3 regions of the Proteus terrae subsp. cibarius genome follow, and region 3 is predicted to be linked to each of the others. Evidence: predicted binding sites of a transcription regulator. Region 3 holds the regulator's gene; each other region holds the start of a gene.

Region 1 (7,628 bases), 1.5 Mb from region 3:
ATTCGTGAAATTATGGCATTAGCTGATGAAGCTAACCGTTATATCGATGAAAAAGCCCCTTGGGTAGTGGCAAAACAAGAAGGTCAAGATACTCAGTTACAAGCAATCTGTACTATGGGAATTAACTTATTCCGTGTATTGATGACGTATCTGAAACCTGTATTACCTTCACTGACAGAACGTTCAGAAGCCTTTTTACAAACCCAATTAACATGGGATGCACTTGATCAACCACTGTTAGGCCAAGAAATCACTAAATTCAAAGCGTTGTTTAACCGTATTGAAATGGATAAAGCTAACGCAATGGTTGAAGCATCAAAAAGTACCATTGCTCCAGTAAAAGAAGTAACGGGGCCATTGGCTGATGCACCTATTCAAGAAACCATCAAATTTGATGATTTTGCGAAAATCGATATGCGTATCGCTGAAATTAAACAAGCAGACTTTGTTGAAGGCTCAGACAAACTACTGAAATTAATTTTGGACTTAGGTGGCGAAACTCGCCAAGTATTCTCAGGTATTCGTACTGCATACCCAGATCCTAAAGTGTTAGAAGGTCGCTTAACGGTAATGGTAGCAAACTTAGCACCTCGTAAAATGCGTTTTGGTATTTCAGAAGGCATGGTAATGGCAGCAGGCCCTGGCGATAAAGATATTTTCTTACTCAGCCCAGATTCTGGTGCAAAACCGGGTCAACAAGTGAAATAACAACCAAGATTCATTTGCCAAATAAATATATGGCGGGGTTCTATTAGAGCCCCGCTCTTTTTTTATTGTGATCCATAGCACACTTTCAAAATCGGTGTATGATAATTCTGTTAGTTGATTTGGGACACTTACTTATGAAATCTAAACGGGCACGATTGCAGATTACACTTTGGCATTATCTACGATCTTTTTTGGTACTTTATCTTTGTCTTTTTGCTGGTAATCTTATTTCAGCTCTTCTACCCTTCGCGGTTCCAGGTAGTATTATTGGGTTACTGATCCTTTTTGGTTTACTTGCTTTCCAGCTTATTCCTTTGCGTTGGGTTAAACCTGGCGCCAATATCCTGCTGAAAAATATGTCATTGCTCTTTATCCCTATCGGGGTAGCCGTAATGAATTATTATGATTTACTTAGTCAGCAACTTTTCCCTATCGTTTTAGCCTGTATAGTCAGTACGTTTGGGGTTATGGCACTGGTTGCTTACTGTTCACATTATGTTCATCGTGAGCGTATTATCGTAGGTTCAAAACCAGATCTAGTTGAAGATATTATTGAAACAAAAGAAAAAGATGATGATAAAGCATTAAGTGAGAAGAAAAAATGTTAGTGTTAACGAATATATGGTGGTCACTTCCTTTAACCATAATTATCTTTTATTTATCACGTAAACTTGCTGCTCGTTATAAATTACCTATATTGAACCCTTTACTTATTGGTATTGCGGTTATTATTCCTATCTTATTAATTACACATACTCCTTACGAACACTATTTTGCAGGTAGTCGTATTTTAAATGATTTATTACAACCTGCCGTTGTTGCTTTAGCTATTCCGCTTTATCAGCAATTACACCAAATTCGCGCACAATGGAAATCACTGATAAGTATTTGCTTTATTGGTAGTGTTGCAGCCATGGTCAGTGGTACTGCGATTGCCTTATGGGCAGGAGCAACTCCCGAAATTGCCGCATCAGTCTTACCTAAATCAGTCACAACACCTATCGCAATGGCAGTTGCAGACTCCATAGGTGGTATTCCTGCAATCAGTGCTGCATGTGTTATTGCAGTAGGTATTTTAGGTGCCATTTTTGGTCACACTCTATTCAAGATATTGCGAATTCCAACTCACGCCTCTCGGGGATTAGCGATGGGAACCGTTTCGCATGCAGTAGGAACAGCAAGAGCGGCAGAAGTGGATTATATCGAAGGTGCTTATAGTTCATTGGCATTAATGACATGTGGGATTATTACCTCTTTACTTGCTCCGTTTATCTTCCCTATTATTTTGCATCTTTATAGTTAATATTTTTTATACTCTACCTTTCAAATCCCCGATTTAATTAATTTTACTTCGGGGATTTTTGCTATAAATTTGAGATACATCTCTCAATTAATGAATTTGTTGCAATTGTTTCATTGAAAATATGATTTTCATCACATATAAGAATGAGTAAAGATGCCTAGAATCTTATAATACAGAAAGATTAATGGGAGACTCATGTATGCATACTCGTTTTCAGGCAGTTTGGTCAGATTTATCCCCTCAGTTACAACAAGCACTTGCTCCTTATCTTGAGCAGGATGAATTCCCTGCAATGTTTACAGCAGAGCAGGTCAATGCCATAAAAACACAGTTACAATGTAATGATGATGCCTTAGCCCTCGCACTTTTACCAGTCGCGGCTGCTTGTGCAGTGACACCGATATCTCATTTTAATGTTGGTGCTATTGCTCGTGGTGAAAGTGGTAATCTCTACTTTGGTGCCAACATGGAATTTGCAGGTGCCCCACTACAACAAACTGTTCACGCAGAACAAAGTGCTGTGACTCATGCGTGGTTACAAGGTGAATCTCGCTTGATCTCCGTTACCGTTAACTATACACCTTGTGGTCACTGTCGCCAGTTTATGAACGAATTGAACAGTGGCACCCATATTCAAATTCAGTTACCGGGAAGAAAAATGGCAACATTAGGTGATTATTTACCTGATAGCTTTGGCCCGAAAGATCTCAATATCACCTCTTTATTAATGGACAAAGTTAATCACGGTTACAAAATTGATAACCCTAGTGAATTAGCACAACAAGCGCTACAAGCCACGAATCGTAGCCATGCTCCTTATAGTGAGTCGCACAGTGGTATTGCTGTTCAAATGAAAAATGGCAAAATATTCCAAGGTAGTTACGCAGAAAATGCCGCATTCAACCCAAGTTTACCGCCACTACAAGCCGCATTAATTTTGTTAAATATGGCGGGTGAGAGTGTTATGGATATTGAATCTGCTGTCTTAATCGAAAAAACAGAGACAGTTTTAACGCAATGGGATGCAACACAAGCAACATTAACTGCTTTAGGTTGTCGCCAAATGCAACGTATCACTTTGTAAAAAGTTTTAACTTATTCCTCTAAAAATCTCTCCTAAAAAAGCATCAGCATGTAAATTTTGCTGATGCTTACCAGAAAAAGTTGTAACAACCGTATCTATCTCTCATTTCTAAGCATAAAAATCATAAAAAAATAACATAAGCTGTACATATTTTTATTATTTTGTAGGATCTACAATTGTCATGTGACTAACTGCCTTACAAGAGTATTTTTCATGGAACTGGAACACGAAAGTAAACGCCCTCTCTACATCCCGTATGCAGGTCCAATCCTGCTTGAATTTCCCCTGTTAAATAAAGGTAGTGCTTTCAGCGAAGAAGAACGCAGCACCTTTAACTTACATGGTTTACTGCCTGAAGCAGTTGAAACCATCGAAGAACAGGTTGAACGCGCTTATCGCCAATATCTTGATTTCAAAAACGATAACGATAAACATATTTACCTACGAAATATCCAAGATACCAATGAAACCCTATTTTATCGTCTATTGGAATCTCACCTAACTGAAATGATGCCTATCATTTACACACCAACAGTAGGTGAAGCTTGTGAACATTTCTCTGATATTTATCGTCGTGCTCGTGGTTTATTTATCTCTTACCCTAACCGTGCCAATATCGACGATATGCTACAAAACGCCACGAAACAGAACGTAAAAGTCATTGTTGTAACAGATGGCGAACGCATTCTTGGTCTAGGTGACCAAGGTATCGGTGGTATGGGTATTCCTATCGGTAAACTCTCTTTATATACCGCGTGTGGTGGTATTAGCCCGGCGTACACACTGCCTGTTGTACTTGATGTGGGTACTAACAACCCACAACGTTTAAACGATCCTCTGTATATGGGATGGCGTCATCCTCGCATTACAGGTGATGAATATAACGAGTTTGTTGATGAGTTTATTCAAGCTGTTAAACGTCGCTGGCCAAATGTTTTACTGCAATTCGAAGATTTCGCACAAAAAAATGCGATGCCTTTATTAAACCGTTATCGTGATGAGCTATGTTGCTTTAACGATGATATTCAAGGTACAGCGTCTGTTACTTTAGGTAGCTTAATTGCAGCAAGTCGTGCTGCTGGCCGCCAATTAAAAGACCAAACTGTCACTTTCTTAGGTGCAGGCTCAGCAGGTTGCGGTATTGCTGAGCAAATCATTGCCCAAATGAAGTCCGAAGGTTTAAGTGATGAACAAGCGCGTCAACGTATCTTTATGGTCGACCGTTTTGGCTTATTAACAGATAAACTGCCAAATCTACTTGATTTCCAAAGCAAACTTATCCAAAAAAGTGAAACTATTGCTGATTGGGAAACCGGAAGCGATGCGATTTCACTGTTAGAAGTGGTTAAGAATGCAAAACCGACTATTTTGATTGGTGTTTCAGGACAAGCAGGTTTATTCACTGAAGAAATTATTCGTGAAATGCACAAACACTGTGAACGCCCTATCGTAATGCCATTATCTAACCCGACTTCTCGTGTAGAAGCGCGTCCTGAAGATATTATCAATTGGACTAATGGACAAGCTTTAGTCGCAACGGGTAGCCCATTTGCACCGGTTAAATACAAAGATAAAGAGTATCCAATTGCACAATGCAACAACTCTTATATCTTCCCAGGTATTGGGCTAGGTGTTATCGCATGTGGTGCAAAACGTGTTACTGATGCCATGTTAATGGTTGCAAGCCGTGCATTAGCTGATTGCTCACCAATGGCAAAAGATGGTGATGGTTCTCTGTTACCTTTACTGGCTGATATTCAGCAAGTTTCGCGTTATATCGCAAAACAAGTTGCAAAAGAAGCTCAAGTACAAGGTGTTGCTACCGTAACTTCTGATTCAGCATTAGAAGAAGCTATTGAACGTAACTATTGGTCACCAGAGTACCGTATTTACAAAAGAACCTCGTTCTAAGTAGCTTGAAACACTAAGTACCATTCTGAAAAGCGCATCATTACTTAATATGAAGCGCTTTTTTCTTGCTTCCCTATCTCCGCTCAAGTAGCCTTAAGCATTATGAAAGTCATTCATTATTTGCGTCATTAAGGCAAGGAAATGCTAAAACGCCTCATTTATCTCTTTCTCACACTTTTTATTCTGCTTGCTGTCATCTTGATTGCCTGCGATCGCTGGATCGGTTGGAAAACCAATCCTTATATCTTTGAAGATGTGGATACGCTACCTGCTAAAAAGGTAGGCATGGTATTAGGCACATCGAAGTACTACACCAGCGGTTATATAAATCAGTTTTATCAATATCGCATCCAAGGCGCTGTTAATGCTTATAATAGTGGCAAAATTCAGTATTTATTGCTCAGTGGTGATAATGCCAAGCACAGCTATAATGAACCGAATACGATGCGTAAAGATCTCATTAAAGCAGGCATTCCGGCCTCTCGTATTGTGATGGATTTTGCGGGCTTCAGAACACTTGATTCAGTAGTACGAACAAAAGAGGTATTTGGTACAGATGGATTTACCATTATCACTCAGCGTTTTCACTGTGAACGTGCCGTTTTTATCGCATTAGAAAAAGGAATTGACGCACAATGCTTTGCTGTTGCATCCCCTAAAAGCATGTTTAAAGTACGTGTACGCGAAGTATTTGCCAGAGCTGGTGCAATGATTGATGTGTATATTCTAAACCGTGAACCACGCTTTTTAGGGCCACCAGAAACTATTCCTGCAATACAATCTATTCCAGAAGGCATTAAAGGTTATCCTGCGGTTTCACCAGAGGAAGTCGAATCACTTCCTCTAAACAAAAATAATCATGAAAAAACCTAAAAGAATTGCGCTAATTTTGAGGCTGATTTACGCCAGATCCACTCTATTGGCCCTTGTGGGAAAAAACGTAACCAAATCACAGCAAAAGTGATATTGATTGCCCAAATGGCAACAACAAAAGGCATCAATTCCGGCAGAGTAAATTGATTAAATAGCCCCATACGCTGAAATAAATAAATCCCGATAAGGCTTTGCATTAGATAGGTTGTTAACGCCATTTTGCCAACACAACGTAAAGCATAGGCAAGATAAGAGTGTTGAATAATATCCCAACTCCAATAAAACAGCGCAATATACCCCAAACTTTGCATCACTTGGATCAGCATGGTTAAAGGTTGTGCCAAAATAGCAGCCCAGCGGTAATCCCAATCAAGGTAATAATCCACCAGCACAATAGTTGTTTGTAAGCTTAAACTGATTGTGAGGAAATAAAGTGCCACATGACCATAATGAGCACGACTAAATTTCTGCTGTAACCAACCAGACGCCATTAGTGCAGAGCCCATCAACATCGCACCAAACAAAAACCAACTGTATTGACGTACTAGATTAAAAATAAAAAGACTTAGCTCATTCAAACGATAATAAACACTATTTAAATAAGGCCCTGTTTTCCAATCTGATTCAGCCAATTGAGAATATGGCGTGCTGTACCAAACGGTATCAATAAAGTCGCGATAATAGTAAAACAACGCACCTAAAATAAGTGCGCCACAAAAATAGAGTATTACTCCCAATATAAACTGGTGTTTTGTCGCTATTGATTTAATAAACACAAAAACAAATAAACCACATATACTATATGGAAATAAAATATCACCTTCCCAAATAAATAGTGTGTGAATAAGGCCAATCAATGCCAACACAACTAACCGCGATATATTAAAACGCGCTCCTTTATGCAAAAGGAGATAAAGCGTACCACCAAATAGCAACGCAAAAGTAAAGAGGAATTTTCCTTGAGCAAACAGATTTAATGCCATCCATGTTATGCGATCACCAAAAGAGGCCTCACCCGAATGTAATGGGTTAAATGAAGCCACTCTTAATAATGCAAAACCTGAAATATTGAGCAATAAAATGCCAAGGATCGCCATTCCTCTCAACGCATCGAGAGCTTCAATACGTTGATGAGACGATTCATTCATTTTTTTATTTAAAAATCTCAAAGATGACGAACAGCGCGCAAAAACTCCTGACGCGTATTTTGACTAGATTTAAATAATCCACCCAACGAGGTAGTTGTTGTTGCACTCGTTGCATCACGAATACCACGAGCCTTAACACAGTAGTGAACCGCATCAATAGAAACAGCCACATTTTTTGTGCCTAGTAGCGTTTGTAATGCGATAAGGATTTGCTGTGTTAAACGTTCTTGAACTTGAGGACGTTGAGCAAAGAATTGCACAATACGATTGATTTTAGATAACCCAATCACTTTATCTTTCGGGATATAAGCCACAATCGCTTTACCATCAATGGTAACAAAGTGATGTTCGCAAGTACTTGTTAATGTGATATCTCGTACTGTCACCATTTCATCAACTTGCATTTTATTTTCAATTAGCGTGATTTTTGGGAAGTTGTGGTAATCCAGCCCTGAGAAAATTTCATCAACATACATTTTAGCGATACGACGAGGTGTTTCAGCTAAACTATCGTCGCTTAAATCCAGATTTAACAGCTTCATCACTTCTGTCATATGATGTTCAATTTGCTGTTTACTCTCACTTGGAGAGAGTTTTGGTT
Region 2 (7,628 bases), 400 kb from region 3:
ACTTAAGAGTGAATATAACGTTGAAGCGATTTATGAATCCGTTAACGTTTCAACAGCTCGCTGGGTTGAGTGTGATAACGAGAAAAAACTCGAAGAGTTTAAACGTAAAAATGAACAAAACTTGGCACTTGATGGCGGCGATAACTTAACTTATATCGCACCAACAATGGTCAACTTGAATTTAACGCGTGAGCGTTATCCTGATGTTGAGTTTCATCAGACACGTGAACACTGATACTCGTCATACTTCAAGGTGTAGCGTTGTTGACTGCGTTCATTCGTACTAGTCACATACTTATGTATGCTCCTAGTGACTCATTTACTTGTCGCCTAGCTACATCTTGAATTATTTAGAGTATCTACTCTTCTGCTTCAAGGTGTAGCGTTGTTGACTGTGTTCATTCGTACTAGCCACATACTTATGATACTCGTCATACTTCAAGGTGTAGCGTTGTTGACTGCGTTCATTCGTACTAGTCACATACTTATGTATGCTCCTAGCGACTCATTTACTTGTCGCCTAGCTACATCTTGAATTATTTAGAGTATTTAACTTAATGAAAAGGCTATGTTTTTTTAATATAGCCTTTTTTGTTTCTTAGCTTTTCTTTATTAAATCTACTCAACATATCTCTAATATCCAGCCCAAAAGCCCTTCTTCATTTGGAATTAATCTCTTTTTTTTCTGTTAACATTATGCTCGTTTTTATACTTATTTATAAATATATGTAAAATTTATTATAGTTTTATTCGTTATTATTAGAATAAAATTACTAGGATTAGTCTTTATTTGTTATTTTTTACTTTATTTAACTCAAATAGCTTATTAGTGTAATAGCTTAGATTGTTAAAGTTTTGTAGTAATTCATAAAAATACAGATATTAAAACACACATATTTCCTGTCGCAGTTATTGTGATTAGGGGGAGAGCAATGGAACAATATAAAACGCTGAAATTAGCGTTAGTAATGTCAATGGGCTTGGCTTTTGTCAGTATGGGCGCATCAGCTGAAACATCGTGGTATAGCGAAATCAATAACAGTGGGAATAACACGGGGCATTATTTAAGTGATACTTCCATCTCGAATAAGATTAAAGATACGCTATTACCAATGCAAGATATTGATAGTGAAAATATTTCTATTCGCACTGAGTTTGGACATGTTTTTCTTTCAGGTTTTGTTGATAGTAAAGCGCAAGAAGAAAAAATCTTACAAATTATTGAAAAAATTGAAGGTGTTAAAAGCGTAGATTCAGATGTAAATATCAAATCATAAAAATGATTTTCTTTTATATTCGTCATATTCTAAGAAGATATTGTCTGATTTATTTGTATGAATACGTAAAAAGAATGACGACAAAAAAATGTGCGGGTATCCTTTGATAAGTTGTATAAAGGAGACATTATGGGGAAGTATATACCTGTCACATTAAATAATATTACTGCACTCGAATTTCAATCCTCACTACCACAAGGCAAAGTCGCTTTAGTTTGTGAAGGCGGAGGTCAACGCGGGATCTTTACTGCGGGTGTCCTTGATGAATTTATGCGATCACAATTTGATCCCTTTGATATTTTACTTGGGGTGTCTGCGGGAGCGCAAAATTTATCTGCTTTTGCCTGTGGTCAGCGTGGATATGCACGTAAAATTATTAATCGCTATACAACTAATAATCAATTTTTTAATCCCCTTCGCTTTGTCCGTGGTGGTAATTTACTGGATCTTGATTGGTATATAGAAACGACTGCCAAAGAAATGCCTCTTGATATGCCAACAGCGCTACGTCGTTTTGATACAGGGCGTGAATTTTATATGGTGGCAAGTCGTTCCGATAATTTTCAGGCAAATTATTTTCAACCCGATGAACCGACTTGGCTTGAGATAATCAAAGCATCTAGTGCTATTCCTGCTTTTTATCGTAATGGTGTTTTATTTCATGATGTTGTTTATCATGATGGTGGCATTAGTGATGCTATCCCTGTGAGAGAAGCTTATAGGCGTGGTTGTCGTACTATTGTTGTTGTTCGCACTGTTCCTTCTGAATATCAATACACAACTGAATGGGTTGAGCGTATGGGAAAATGGTTTGAAAATAGCCGTTTACAGCGCTTTATGGAGATGGCACAAGTGCATATCGAAACCTATACCGAGACAATTAAATTTATCCAATCGCCCCCAGAAGATGTTGTGGTTATTGAAATATATCCACCAACCACATTGCAATCTAGCGCGCTAGGAAGTCGTTTAAGTGCACTAAATCATGATTATCATGTGGGCAGACGTTGTGGGCGCTATTTTCTGGCAACAATTGGTCAGCACTTTTCTAAGAAAAAATTCAAACAACACGATAAAAAAGTCTTTAGTTTGTTTGAACAAGAAGCGAAGGCTGATAAAGCAGAGAATGCCTCTATAATTCAACAAGGAACTCGCAGCGTACACCCTGATGTGAGGCAGATTCAGAATGAATAAATTTATTGATACCCACTGCCATTTTGATTTTCCGGTTTTTTATGATGATATTGCTAACAGTTTGTCACTAGCGCGTCAGGCTCATGTTGAAAAAATCATTATTCCCGCCGTTGCACGTTGGAATTTAGATGTTGTTGCAGAGCTCGCTAACCATCACCATCAATTATATTGTGCATTGGGATTACACCCTTTATATATCAATGAGCATACTGAACAGCATCTTTTGGAATTGGAACAAAAATTAAAAACGACTTCTCGTTGTGTTGCTATCGGCGAAATTGGGCTTGATGATTATATGGAAAATCCCCAGTCAGAGAAGCAAGAGGCATTTTTAATTGCACAGCTTAAATTAGCGATTAAATTCGATTTACCTGTGATCCTACATTCACGTAAAACCCACGATAAGCTAAGTGCACTTTTACGCCGTTATGATGTGCCTCGCAAAGGGGTTATTCATGGTTTTGCAGGAAGTCTGCAACAGGCAGAAAAGTTTATTCAGCAAGGCTATTTTATTGGTGTTGGTGGAACCATTACTTATGAGCGAGCACAAAAAACTCGCCGTGCAATTGCCTCGTTACCACTAGAATATCTGTTATTAGAAACAGATGCTCCTGATATGCCTGTAAGTGGTTTTCAAGGTAAACCTAATCGCCCAGAACGTATTCAGAACGTTTTTTCCCAACTCTGTGAGCTGCGTCAAGGATCACCAGAGGCGATCGCAGAGCAACTCTATCTCAATAGCCTACAATTATTTGGGCTCAACAATATTACCTAGCGCTTGAATGAAAATGCGGTTTATCTAAAGGTTAAAAACTCCCTAGCCTGTTCAACAATGCAATTTTCTTTTTTGTGTGATCTACTTCTCATTTATGACTTTTGTGTTACTTTTTTCAGACTCTATTTGTGATGGGTATTGAGGGTTCTTTTCTTAGACTAGGTATAATTATCCGGCAAAAAGAGTCAATAAGCTCTGGTTAGAGCGTTATTGATAATCCATTAAATTTTTATGTGAACAGGGATCCTTCAATGCAACTCATTATGAGCTTGGTCGGAATGGCAACATTAATATTGATAGCCATTCTGTTTTCCAGCAATCGACGTGCAATTAGATTACGTACAGTTGGTGGCGCATTCCTTATTCAGATTGGCTTAGGCGCATTTGTACTTTATTCAGATGGTGGTCGTAAAGTATTAATGGCTATTTCTGATGGTGTTAAAAATGTCATTGATTACGGTGAAAATGGAATGAGTTTTCTGTTTGCCGGCCTAGTATCAGACAAAATGTTTGAGTTGTTTGGTGGTGGTGGTTTCGTTTTTGCCCTACGCGTGCTGCCTGTTATCGTATTCTTCTCTTCACTAATTGCTGTGCTGTATTACCTCGGTATCATGCAAATTGTGATTAAAATTCTTGGTGGTGGCTTACAGAAAGTATTAGGCACATCACGAACAGAATCGATGTCTGCAACAGCTAATATCTTTGTTGGGCAAACAGAAGCCCCGCTGGTTGTTCGCCCTTATATTGCAAGAATGACAACCTCAGAGCTCTTTGCTGTTATGTGTGGTGGTTTAGCCTCTGTTGCAGGTTCTGTGCTTGCTGGATACGCCAGCATGGGCGTACCGTTAGAGTATTTGATCACTGCATCCTTTATGGCCGCTCCTGGTGGTTTACTCTTTGCTAAATTATTGATCCCTGAAACAGAAACACCTGATGATCAAAAAGATGCACTTGATAAAATGGCAGATGATGAGAAACCTGCCAATATTATTGATGCTGCCGCAGCGGGTGCCTCTTCAGGCTTACAGCTTGCTCTGAACGTCGGTGCCATGTTACTTGCTTTCGTTGCATTGATTGCATTAGTTAATGGTATTCTTGGCGGTATTGGTGGCTGGTTTGGTTATGAGAATTTCTCATTAGAATTAGTGTTAGGTTGGATCTTCGCACCAATTGCTTTCCTTATCGGGGTACCTTGGAGTGAAGCAACTATTGCAGGCTCATTTATTGGACAAAAAATTGTTATTAATGAGTTCTATGCTTACTCTGAGTTTAGTAAATATCTACAAGAAGATGCATTAGTTGCAGGTTCTGGACTTATGGTGCTATCAGAGCAAACGAAGATAATCATCTCCTTTGCATTGTGTGGTTTTGCTAACCTCTCTTCTGTTGCCGTACTGTTAGGTGGTTTAGGTGGAATGGCGCCTAACCGTCGCAAAGATGTGGCGCGTTTAGGAATGAAGGCCGTACTTGCTGGTACACTCTCTAACTTAATGAGTGCAACAATTGCAGGTTTCTTCTTTGCATTAACAGCAATGGCAGTGGTTGCTGCTTAATTGATTTTTATTGTGAAGAGCAGATGGGTTTTACCTATCTGCTCTTTTATGTTTGTTTTCTGTTGTAATGTTAACTATTTTTATTGTGTGAGATATTTCGCAATTTGTATTGAGTAGGGCCAATAGCAATATCATTTTATATTGATCACGCTTTTTTTTGCGTTATAAAGACGACTTAAAGGCGCTATTCGAGTAACATTAAACCAGAAAATGACCTAAACGTGATATTTGTCACATTTTTATGTCATTGTTTGCAAGTTGCATTTGATTAGTGTGACGTAAAGCACATCTAATTGTTCCTTAGCGTGTTCAAATAAGATGTGCTGAAACTTCATGGAATGGCGAAGGCTCAATGACGGGTCGCCGAAGTGAGCATAGCGCGGTGAGAGGGAGCTCAGCTGTCGTTGTAGCGCAAGTTACAGCAACATCTTCAAGGAACCAAGTCCGCTCGCCAACAAATTAATCGCTAACCTTAAGCGTACGCCCAAAAGGGCTTGAGAAACATCGTTGGAGAGTTTTATGACAGATTTAACCGCTGCAGCGCGCCTTGCGCTGTCTTTGATGGATTTAACTACATTAAATGATGACGACACTGATGCAAAAGTGACTGCATTATGTCATCAGGCTAAAAGCCCAGAAGGCAATACAGCCGCTATTTGTATCTACCCACGTTTTATTCCATTAGCACGTAAAGTGTTACGCGAACAGGGTACTCCAGACGTTCGAATTGCAACCGTAACTAACTTCCCTCATGGTAATGATGATTTAGATATCGCATTAGCAGAAACCAACGCGGCATTAGCTTATGGCGCAGATGAGGTTGACGTAGTTTTCCCTTACCGTGCATTTATGGCAGGTAACGAGCAAATCGGTTTTGATATCGTTAAAGCATGTAAAGAAGCTTGTGCAGAGGCAGGTTCTTTACTGAAAGTAATTATTGAAACGGGTGAGCTGAAAGATCCTGCACTTATCCGTAAAGCATCTGAAATTTCAATCAAAGCAGGTGCTGACTTTATTAAAACTTCCACAGGTAAAGTACCTGTAAATGCAACACTGGAAAGCGCTGAGTTAATGATCCAAGTGATCCACGATATGGGTGTTGGCAAAGAAGTTGGTTTCAAACCAGCGGGTGGTGTACGTACCGCTGAAGAAGCTGCTCAATACCTTGCATTAGCTAACCGCATTATGGGTGACAACTGGGTTGATGCCCGTCACTTCCGTTTTGGCGCGTCAAGCCTGTTAGGTAATTTATTAGCCACTTTAGGTCATGGCGAACAAAAATCGTCTAGTGGTTACTAATCCATTCGTGAAATACGCCCACTCTTCATTATTGTGGGCGTTACCAATGCTATAAAACCAGGAGGTTGCAGTGTTTCTTGCCCAAGAGATTATTCGTAAAAAGCGTGATGGTCATCCTTTAACTGAGGAAGAAATTCGTTTTTTCATTAATGGCGTCAGAGATAATACTGTTTCTGAAGGTCAAATTGCTGCATTAGCAATGACTATTTATTTCCACGATATGACAATGCCAGAGCGTGTTGCTTTGACATTAGCTATGCGTGATTCCGGTACAGTTCTGAACTGGAAAAGCCTAAATTTAAACGGCCCAATCGTTGATAAACACTCAACTGGTGGTGTGGGTGATGTAACTTCACTGATGTTAGGGCCAATGGTTGCGGCTTGTGGTGGTTATGTTCCTATGATCTCTGGTCGTGGATTAGGCCACACAGGTGGAACATTAGATAAGCTTGAAGCAATTCCGGGCTTTGATATTTTCCCTGATGATGAGAAATTCCGCGACATTATTCGCAATGTCGGTGTTGCCATTATCGGACAGACTAATTCATTAGCACCTGCTGACAAACGCTTTTATGCTACCCGTGATATTACTGCTACAGTTGATTCAATCCCGCTTATCACTGCATCTATTTTAGGTAAAAAATTAGCTGAAGGCTTAGATGCATTAGTGATGGACGTTAAAGTGGGCTCGGGTGCCTTTATGCCGACTTATCAGAAATCTGAAGAGCTGGCTGAGTCAATTGTTCAAGTAGCAAATGGCGCAGGCTGTCAAACTACGGCACTGTTAACGGATATGAATGAAGTATTAGCTTCTAGCGCAGGTAATGCGGTTGAAGTACGTGAAGCTGTTCAATTCTTAACAGGTGAATATCGTAATCCACGTCTATTTGAAGTCACTATGGCGCTGTGTGTTGAAATGTTAGTATCAGGCCGTTTAGCGGATGATCGTCAACAAGCTCGTCAAAAACTGCAAGATGTGTTGGACAACGGTAAAGCGGCAGAAGTCTTTGGCCGTATGGTTGCAGCACAGAAAGGCCCATCTGATTTTGTTGAAAACTACAATAAATACCTGCCAACTGCGGTATTAAGTAAACCTGTATTCGCTGAGAAAGCAGGATTTATCACTGAAATGGATACGCGTGCATTAGGTATGTCAGTTGTGACATTAGGCGGTGGTCGTCGTAAAGCAACTGATACTATTGATTATAGTGTTGGCTTAAGCGATATCGTAGCGCTTGGTGCTGAAATCAATACAGATACACCTTTAGCGATGATCCATGCTAACAGTGAAAAATCATGGCAAGAAGCTGCGGCTGAAGTCCGTAAAGCGATGGTAATTGGTGACAGCAAACGCGAAGCTTCACCAATGGTGTACCGCCAAATCAGCGAATAAGAACTCAATTACGATTTATAAGTGACATATCCGTGGTCTACGGAGAATGACACAGGAGAGAGAATTATGAAACGTGTACATATCATGGTATTAGATTCCTTCGGTATCGGTGCTGCCGGTGATGCGGAGAAATTCGG
Region 3 (7,628 bases):
AGGTTGTTGTTAAGCGTAACGATGAGATCGGACTTAAAGAGATAGAAAAGATGATGCCAGCACATCTTGTTATCTCGCCAGGACCTTGTACTCCTGATGAAGCAGGGATCTCTCTTGAGGCTATACAGCGGTTTGCCGGTGAAATTCCTATTCTTGGGGTTTGTCTTGGACATCAAGCGATAGGGCAAGCTTTCGGTGCATCGGTTATCAGAGCACGAGAAGTGATGCATGGTAAAAATTCATTAATACATCATAATCAACAAGGTGTTTTTAAGGGACTTAATAGACCTTTAAGTGTGACGCGTTACCACTCTTTGGTGATTGACGCGACAACATTACCAGTACCTTTTGAAGTGACGGCATGGAGCCAACATGATGGAAATGTTGATGAAATTATGGGAATTCGCCATCGTACACTGCCAATTGAAGGGGTTCAATTTCACCCGGAAAGTATTTTAAGTGAACAAGGACATGAGCTATTAAATAATTTCCTTAAATATTAAATGGATAGCATTTAAATAGCGAAATAACGTCTTTTTATACAAAACCACATTTGATTTTTTATTCATATTTGGTGATTATATTTTCATATTGAATATGGATAACGATCAGGTGGGGTAATGACAAATCAAAGCATCAATAGGGCAACATACGATCAAGTAATGTTGCCAATTTATTCACCCGCAGAATTTATTCCTGTCAAAGGGATGGGTAGCCGTGTTTGGGATCAGCAAGGAAAATCGTATATCGATTTTGCTGGTGGTATTGCGGTTTTAGCACTAGGGCATGCTCATCCAGCTCTAAATCAAGCCTTGAAAGAACAAAGTGAGCAACTTTGGCACGTCAGTAATATTTTTACGAATGAACCTGCATTACGTTTAGCACAAAAATTAATAGATAACACATTTGCAGAACGTGTCTTTTTTGCCAATTCGGGCGCAGAAGCAAATGAAGCCGCATTTAAATTGGCTCGCCATTATGCCATTACTCGTCATAGCCCTTATAAAACTAAAATTATTGCCTTTCACAATGCATTTCATGGCAGAACGCTGTTTACAGTATCGGTTGGTGGACAACCTAAATATGCGGATGGTTTTGGTCCTAAGCCTGCCGATATCGTACATGTACCGTTTAATGATTTAGATGCTGTTAAAGCGGTTATGGATGACCACACTTGTGCCGTTATTTTAGAGCCAGTTCAAGGTGAAGGTGGCGTAACAGCGGCAACACCTGAGTTTATGAGAGGGCTACGTGAGCTGTGTGATAAGCATCAAGCTCTACTTGTTCTTGATGAAGTACAAACAGGTATGGGGCGTACAGGTAAACTGTTTGCCTATATGAACTATGATGTGACACCAGACATTATTACAACCGCAAAAGCGCTGGGAAGCGGTTTTCCACTTAGTGCGATGTTAACAACATATGAGATAGCTTCCGCAATGGGGGTTGGAACGCATGGTACAACCTATGGTGGCAATCCATTAGCTTGTGCAGTGGGCAATGTCGCATTTGATTTAATTAATACACCTGAGGTACTTGAGGGGGTAGAAAAGCGCTATCAATGGATTGTGGATGAACTGGCGGCAATCAATCAAACGTACCATGTCTTTTCGCAAATCCGTGGACAAGGTTTGTTGATAGGAGCGCAATTAGCGCCACAATATGAAGGTAAAGCCAAAGAATTACTCGGTCTTGCTACTAAACATGGCTTAATGATGTTAAATGCAGGGGCTGATGTGATGCGTTTTACACCGTCGTTAATTATTACTCAAGAAGAACTGCAAGAAGGAATGGTGGCATTGAAAGCGGCTATTGCAGAATTTGTAAAAGGATAGTATCAACTGAAAACCCCATCAGCGAGGATGGGGTTTTCACAAAAAGTATATCAATAGCCCTGTTATGGGCTATTGTTTGTTTCGAGCGGGAAAACTTAGCGAGTCCCGTAAACGACGATAGTTTTACCGTGTGCGGAGATCAAGTTTTGATCTTCCAGCATTTTCAGAATACGGCCTACAGTTTCGCGTGAACAACCAACGATTTGACCAATTTCCTGACGTGTAATTTTAATTTGCATGCCATCAGGATGTGTCATTGCATCGGGTTGTTTTGCTAAGTTTAATAAGGTTTGTGCAATACGGCCTGTTACATCAAGGAAAGCAAGGTTACCTACTTTTTCTGATGTTGTTTGTAATCTGTTCGCCATTTGAGCAGAAAGGCGCATCAGAATATCAGGGTTAACCTGAATTAATTGGCGGAATTTTTTATAGGAAATTTCTGCTACTTCACAGGCTGTTTTTGCTCGAACCCATGCACTACGTTCTTGATCTTCTTCAAATAATCCAAGTTCACCGATGAAATCCCCCTGGTTTAGGTAGGAGAGGATCATTTCTTTTCCTTCTTCATCTTTAATAAGAACAGCCACGGAACCTTTAACAATATAATAAAGTGTTTCCGCTTTCTCACCTTGGTGGATCAGCGTGCTCTTGGATGGATATTTGTGAATATGGCAGTGTGACAAAAACCATTCAAGAGTCGGGTCTGTTTGCGGCTTGCCGAGAACCATTCGCGTTATCCTCTGTACGTTAAATGCAGCCTTTCAAAACGGATAGGTTCCCTTTTGAGACAGCGTGCTTAAAAATCCTATCTTTACCTATTAACTTCCTGAGAACACGGTCAGTTAATATGGAGTAGATTATAATAAATGAGAAAATAATGCATTGATCTTAACCACTATCATCAAGCAGATATTGTTTTTAACACAATTAGTGCATTAAGTCTCGTTTTACGCAGTCAGCATAATAAACCTATTTGCTAATTGCTAGTTGAATTATGAGAATGTACTCTTTTAGTTTCTGTCATCTTTAGGGGGAAAATAAATGGAAGCGCGAGTTAAGTGGGTTGAAGATTTATCTTTTGTCGGCGAATCTTCATCAGGCCATCAGATTATGATGGATGGGAATTCGGGTGATAAAGCCCCAAGCCCAATGGAAATGGTATTAATTGCTGCGGGTGGATGTAGCGCTATTGATGTCGTAAGCATTTTACGTAAAGGTCGTCACCAAGTGACTGATTGTGAAGTGAAATTAACATCAGAGCGACGCGAAGAAGCCCCTCGTTTATTTACTGATATCAATTTACATTTTATTGTTTCAGGTAAAGAATTAACGGATAAAATCGTAGAACGAGCAGTTCAATTATCCGCAGAAAAATATTGTTCTGTTTCTTTAATGTTAGGAAAAGCAGCCAATATTACGCATTCATTTGAAATAAAAGATGTTGACTAATTTTGATATTTTAAAATAAAGTTTAATTTGAAAAATAATATCCCATTAATTAAGGGATATTATTTTTATAGAGACAAATTTTATTTTGGTTAACTTATCTTTTCGCCATTTAATAATTTTTTGACTAATGGTGCCATAATTAATTCCATCGCTAATCCTAATTTCCCGCCCGGTACAACAATAGTGTTTATTGTTGACATAAACGAGCCATGTAACATCGCAAGTAAATAGGGAAAATCAATATCAGTTAAGCCACGAAAACGAATAACAATAAAACTTTCATCAAGAGTGGGGATTGCTTTGGCAGAAAAAGGGTTTGAAGTATCAACGGTCGGAACGCGTTGGAAGTTAATGTGGGTGCGTGAGAATTGAGGAATAATGTAGCTAATATAATCGTCCATAGAGCGTACAACTGAATCTCTTACCGCTTCTTGTGAGTGTCCCCTTTCTGTCGTGTCTCGGATAAGCTTTTGTATCCACTCTAGGTTGACGATAGGAACAACACCGACCAATAAATCAACATGTTGAGCTACATCATGTTCGTTGGTAACAACGCCACCGTGCAATCCTTCATAAAAGAGAATATCAGTATTACTAGCTAATGGCTCCCAAGGGGTAAATGTTCCCGGTAATTGGTTGTAAGGGGTTGCTTCATCATAAGAGTGTAGATATTTGCGAGATTGTCCTTGTCCTGTATCGCTATATTGACTTAAGGTCTTACTCAGTAAGCTAAAATCATTTGCTTCAGGGCCAAAATAACTGATATGTCTACCTTGTTCTCTGGCTTTTCTTATCGCCATATCCATTTCAGGACGGGTATAGCGATGAAAACTATCTCCATCAATCAATGCAGCATTTGCATTGAACTGTTGGAATATTTTACGAAAAGCTTGGCTTGTTGTGGTGGTTCCTGCACCACTTGAACCAGTTACTGCGATGATAGGATGCTTAATTGACATAGGTTATCCTTTTGCTAAATAAGGTTGGCCCTTATTGATGGCGATACATCGCTAACTTTGAATAACTAATCAGAGCGAAATTGCGATGCAGGCATAATATTGACGCTCTCATGAAGTTCAGACCAAACCAACACGGCCTCACCGGATTTAAGTTGTTTTTTTACGTCGGCGACTTTTTGCTCAAGCGTTTTCTCTTGGATACCATAATCAGTACCTTCTCGTAAAACGAAACTTTCAATGAGATTGTCTAGAGTTTCAGTTGAAAGCTCGCTCCAAGGTATTATCATTTTGCTTTCTCCAAATAGGTAGCCAACCAATCAGGAATACGCCTTTCTAGCCACATCACCGGTTTTGATAGCTTCCCACCAACAAATCCCACATGCCCACCAAACTCTGTAAGTTGGTATTCAATGTTATTGGGTAGCGTTTTGACATCAGGAATAACATCCGCAGACATAAATGGATCGTCTTTAGCATGAATGATAAGTGTCGTTTTCTTTATTTTATTTAATAAAGGCAACGCACTGCATTGGCGATAATAATCTAATGCATCTTTAAACCCGTGAATTTTAGACGTAATAAGATCGTCAAACTGGCGTAGTTTTTTGATGGATTTTATCGTCAATAAGCTAATCGGTAAGGATTCTGGATAGCGAATAAGTTTTCGGGTTGCGTTATTTTTAAGTTCTTTTAACAGATACCATTGGTAAAAACGAGAAAAACCATGTTCAATTTTTGTTGAACATGGTTCAAGCATTAATGGCGCAGAGACAATAACAGCTGCATCTACAACCGCATTTTCACCACTTTCAGCAAGATAATAGGCAAGCATATTTCCACCAAGTGAATAGCCAACGGCGGCTGTTGGTTGTTCGCCAAATTCCTTTTTCAACCAATTTAAGAAGTAGCGAGCATCTTCTGTTTCACCTGAGTGGTAAATGCGATTTTGTCTATTGGGTTCACCACTGCATCCTCTAAAATGCATCACAACGCTTAGCCAGCCTCTCTCTTTTGCGGCGGCTAACATGCCATGAGCATAAGGGCTACTAAACCCACCTTCTAAGCCATGAAAGATGACTAAGCGCGGTTTATCGAGTGCCGTTGCCGGATCTTCACTCCACGCTAAATCGACAAAATCATTGTCTGGAAGATTGAGCCGTTGCCAATGTGGCGTAAGTTGTGGCGTCCTACGTACAATTCTTGGTAAGAGCGTTTGTAAATGTGGATTTTTAGCCCAACGTATTGGATTAAAGTATTGAGACATATTTTCCGTCTATCAAAATGAATTAACACTTGTTTGCTAAATAACATACTGCTATTTTCGGTGAAAATAAAACGTCTGTCACATCTTTGAGCATACTCAATGACACTTAGCCTTGTTTTTTCTTTAACTATTTTCCTGTTTATTGCAGCGATAACACCTGGACCAAACAATTTACTGCTTACTTCATCTGGGGCAAATGTGGGCTTTAAGGGCTCGTTAAAGCTAATGGCCGGCATTATGCTGGGTATGCAATGCGTTTTATTAAGCTCTGCATTTGGTGTTGCCGCATTATTGATAATTTATCCTGCACTGCATATCGGGTTGAAGATAATCGGGAGTGCGTATTTACTTTGGCTTGCTTGGAAAACAGCGACATCATCTTATCAGCGTTTAGATATTCCAGCAAAAACACCACAAGCAGTAAGTTGGTTTCAGGGCGGATTGTTGCAATTTCTAAATCCAAAAGCGTGGATGATGGGATTAGGTGCAGTAGGGAGCTTTAGTCTATCAGGCGATGCTTATTTTAGCTCAGTCATTGCTATTAGCATTGTTATGGTTATTGTTAATTTTGTTGCTGGTATTGTTTGGATATTAGGCGGAACATTAATTAGCCTATTTTTACAAAGCAGACGCTCTTGGTTTGTTTTCAATATTTCAATGGGATTATTAACGGCGCTCTGCGTCCCTTTGATTTGGATAGAGTAATTTCAGAAAATAGTTATAAATCAAGTGGTAATCAAACTTTTTTGATTTAAATGATGTTTTTTTAAGATTGGTTGAAATGATCTCTCTTGATGTGTATCAAAAAAAGAGTATTCCTCTATAAAAAGAGAGATCTACGATCGCCCACTGACACAATCATTCATGTTAAAGTACTCTCTTGTATAAAGTGATGACTGATTTTTTAGTCGTTATATAGTTCTCATTATTCAACTATTTGATTTTTTTATTTCTCATTATTTACACCATTAAAATGGAAAATAACTATTTTATATAGGAATTATTTATTCTTTTTACTGTTTCTATTAAAGTGATTTTTATTACGTTTATGTTTTTGAATTGTTATTAAATGAATGGAAGTGTTTGAAAATAACAATTTATTAAGAGTAAATAGATTAAGTTTATATCGTTCTATTGACCTAAAAGAATAAATTATTATTTAAAATAGAGAGGGGAGTAAATTAAGTATTATAAATGTAGGGACTGATGAATATCGTTCTGATTGAAAAGATAATTATAAAACTATTATAAAAACAAGTATTCCAATAATAAGGTGATTTTTTCTATACTTTATTGTTGTTCATTATCTCTTTTTAATTGATTTTTTTCTAAAAAATTAATTGTTATAGGTATTAAATACTGTACCAAGAATTACTCCATATATAACTATATAGTACTCGAAGTGGATATTGTCATTATGCCGACATTAACGAAAATTGCCTGGATAAAGCCGGGTATGGCTACGAATCAGCGAAAAATAGCAGACTACATTTTAGATAATCCAGAGAAAACAATCACTTTATCGTCACAGCAACTTGCTGAAACAATGGGTGTGAGTCAATCTGCTATTGTTAAATTTAGTCAAAAAATAGGATTTAAAGGTTTTCCTTCTTTGAAACTCGCCATTAGTGAAGAGCTAGGTCGAAAAAACGCGAATTCAGGGGCAAACCCTAGCCTATTACATAATCAAATAGGCTCGGAAGATAGTTTAGAGGTTATCGCACAAAAACTCGCTCAAGAGAAAAATAATTCAATTTGCGATACAACTCGCCAAATTAATTACCTTCATTTTGAAAAGGTGATCCAGCTGATTGATGAAGCTCAGCGAGTTCAGATTATTGGTATTGGTGGCTCAGGATTAGTCGCAAGAGATTTAAGCTATAAATTACAAAAAATAGGAATAACCACGCTGATTGAAACAGATCATCATGTTCAGATATCTGTTGCCCAAATGTTAAGCTCAAAGGATTTACAGATAGTTATTTCTTATAGTGGCAAAAGAAAAGATATGTTAGTCGCAGCCTCTGTAGCTAAAAAACAGGGAGCAAAAATCATTGCCATTACAGGAGAAAAACACTCTCCATTAGGAAGAATTTCTGATTATATATTAGAAACAATTGC

The links. Region 3 encodes CRP, which controls carbon source genes, mostly activating them, when cyclic AMP is high. Its sites were predicted from a motif close to ATGTGANNNNNNTCACAT; they were not measured.
Region 1: a site for CRP is predicted at 2,131-2,148, ahead of cdd (cytidine deaminase). Genes of this name have one in related genera too.
Region 2: a site for CRP is predicted at 3,321-3,338, ahead of GTH25_RS14815 (NupC/NupG family nucleoside CNT transporter). Genes of this name have one in related genera too.

The regions. Positions count from the first base shown of each region.
Region 1 is NZ_CP047349.1:1,178,941-1,186,568, reverse strand. Features, by position in the region: gene metG (methionine--tRNA ligase) at 1-708, shown strand, start outside; gene GTH25_RS05435 (CidA/LrgA family protein) at 843-1,316, shown strand; gene GTH25_RS05430 (CidB/LrgB family autolysis modulator) at 1,310-2,011, shown strand; gene cdd (cytidine deaminase) at 2,211-3,095, shown strand; gene GTH25_RS05420 (NAD-dependent malic enzyme) at 3,309-5,006, shown strand; gene sanA (outer membrane permeability protein SanA) at 5,148-5,879, shown strand; gene yeiB (DUF418 domain-containing protein YeiB) at 5,876-7,027, opposite strand; gene folE (GTP cyclohydrolase I FolE) at 7,045-7,628, opposite strand, start outside.
Region 2 is NZ_CP047349.1:3,220,809-3,228,436, reverse strand. Features, by position in the region: gene prfC (peptide chain release factor 3) at 1-235, shown strand, start outside; gene GTH25_RS14830 (BON domain-containing protein) at 933-1,277, shown strand; gene GTH25_RS14825 (patatin-like phospholipase family protein) at 1,407-2,471, shown strand; gene GTH25_RS14820 (TatD family hydrolase) at 2,464-3,246, shown strand; gene GTH25_RS14815 (NupC/NupG family nucleoside CNT transporter) at 3,498-4,799, shown strand; gene deoC (deoxyribose-phosphate aldolase) at 5,319-6,098, shown strand; gene deoA (thymidine phosphorylase) at 6,169-7,491, shown strand; gene deoB (phosphopentomutase) at 7,558-7,628, shown strand, end outside.
Region 3 is NZ_CP047349.1:3,620,535-3,628,162, reverse strand. Features, by position in the region: gene GTH25_RS16625 (aminodeoxychorismate synthase component II) at 1-503, shown strand, start outside; gene argD (bifunctional acetylornithine/succinyldiaminopimelate transaminase) at 621-1,835, shown strand; gene crp (cAMP-activated global transcriptional regulator CRP) at 1,931-2,563, opposite strand; gene GTH25_RS16610 (OsmC family protein) at 2,877-3,284, shown strand; gene GTH25_RS16605 (phosphoribulokinase) at 3,374-4,243, opposite strand; gene GTH25_RS16600 (YheU family protein) at 4,309-4,530, opposite strand; gene GTH25_RS16595 (hydrolase) at 4,527-5,507, opposite strand; gene GTH25_RS16590 (LysE family translocator) at 5,607-6,212, shown strand; gene GTH25_RS16585 (SIS domain-containing protein) at 6,925-7,628, shown strand, end outside.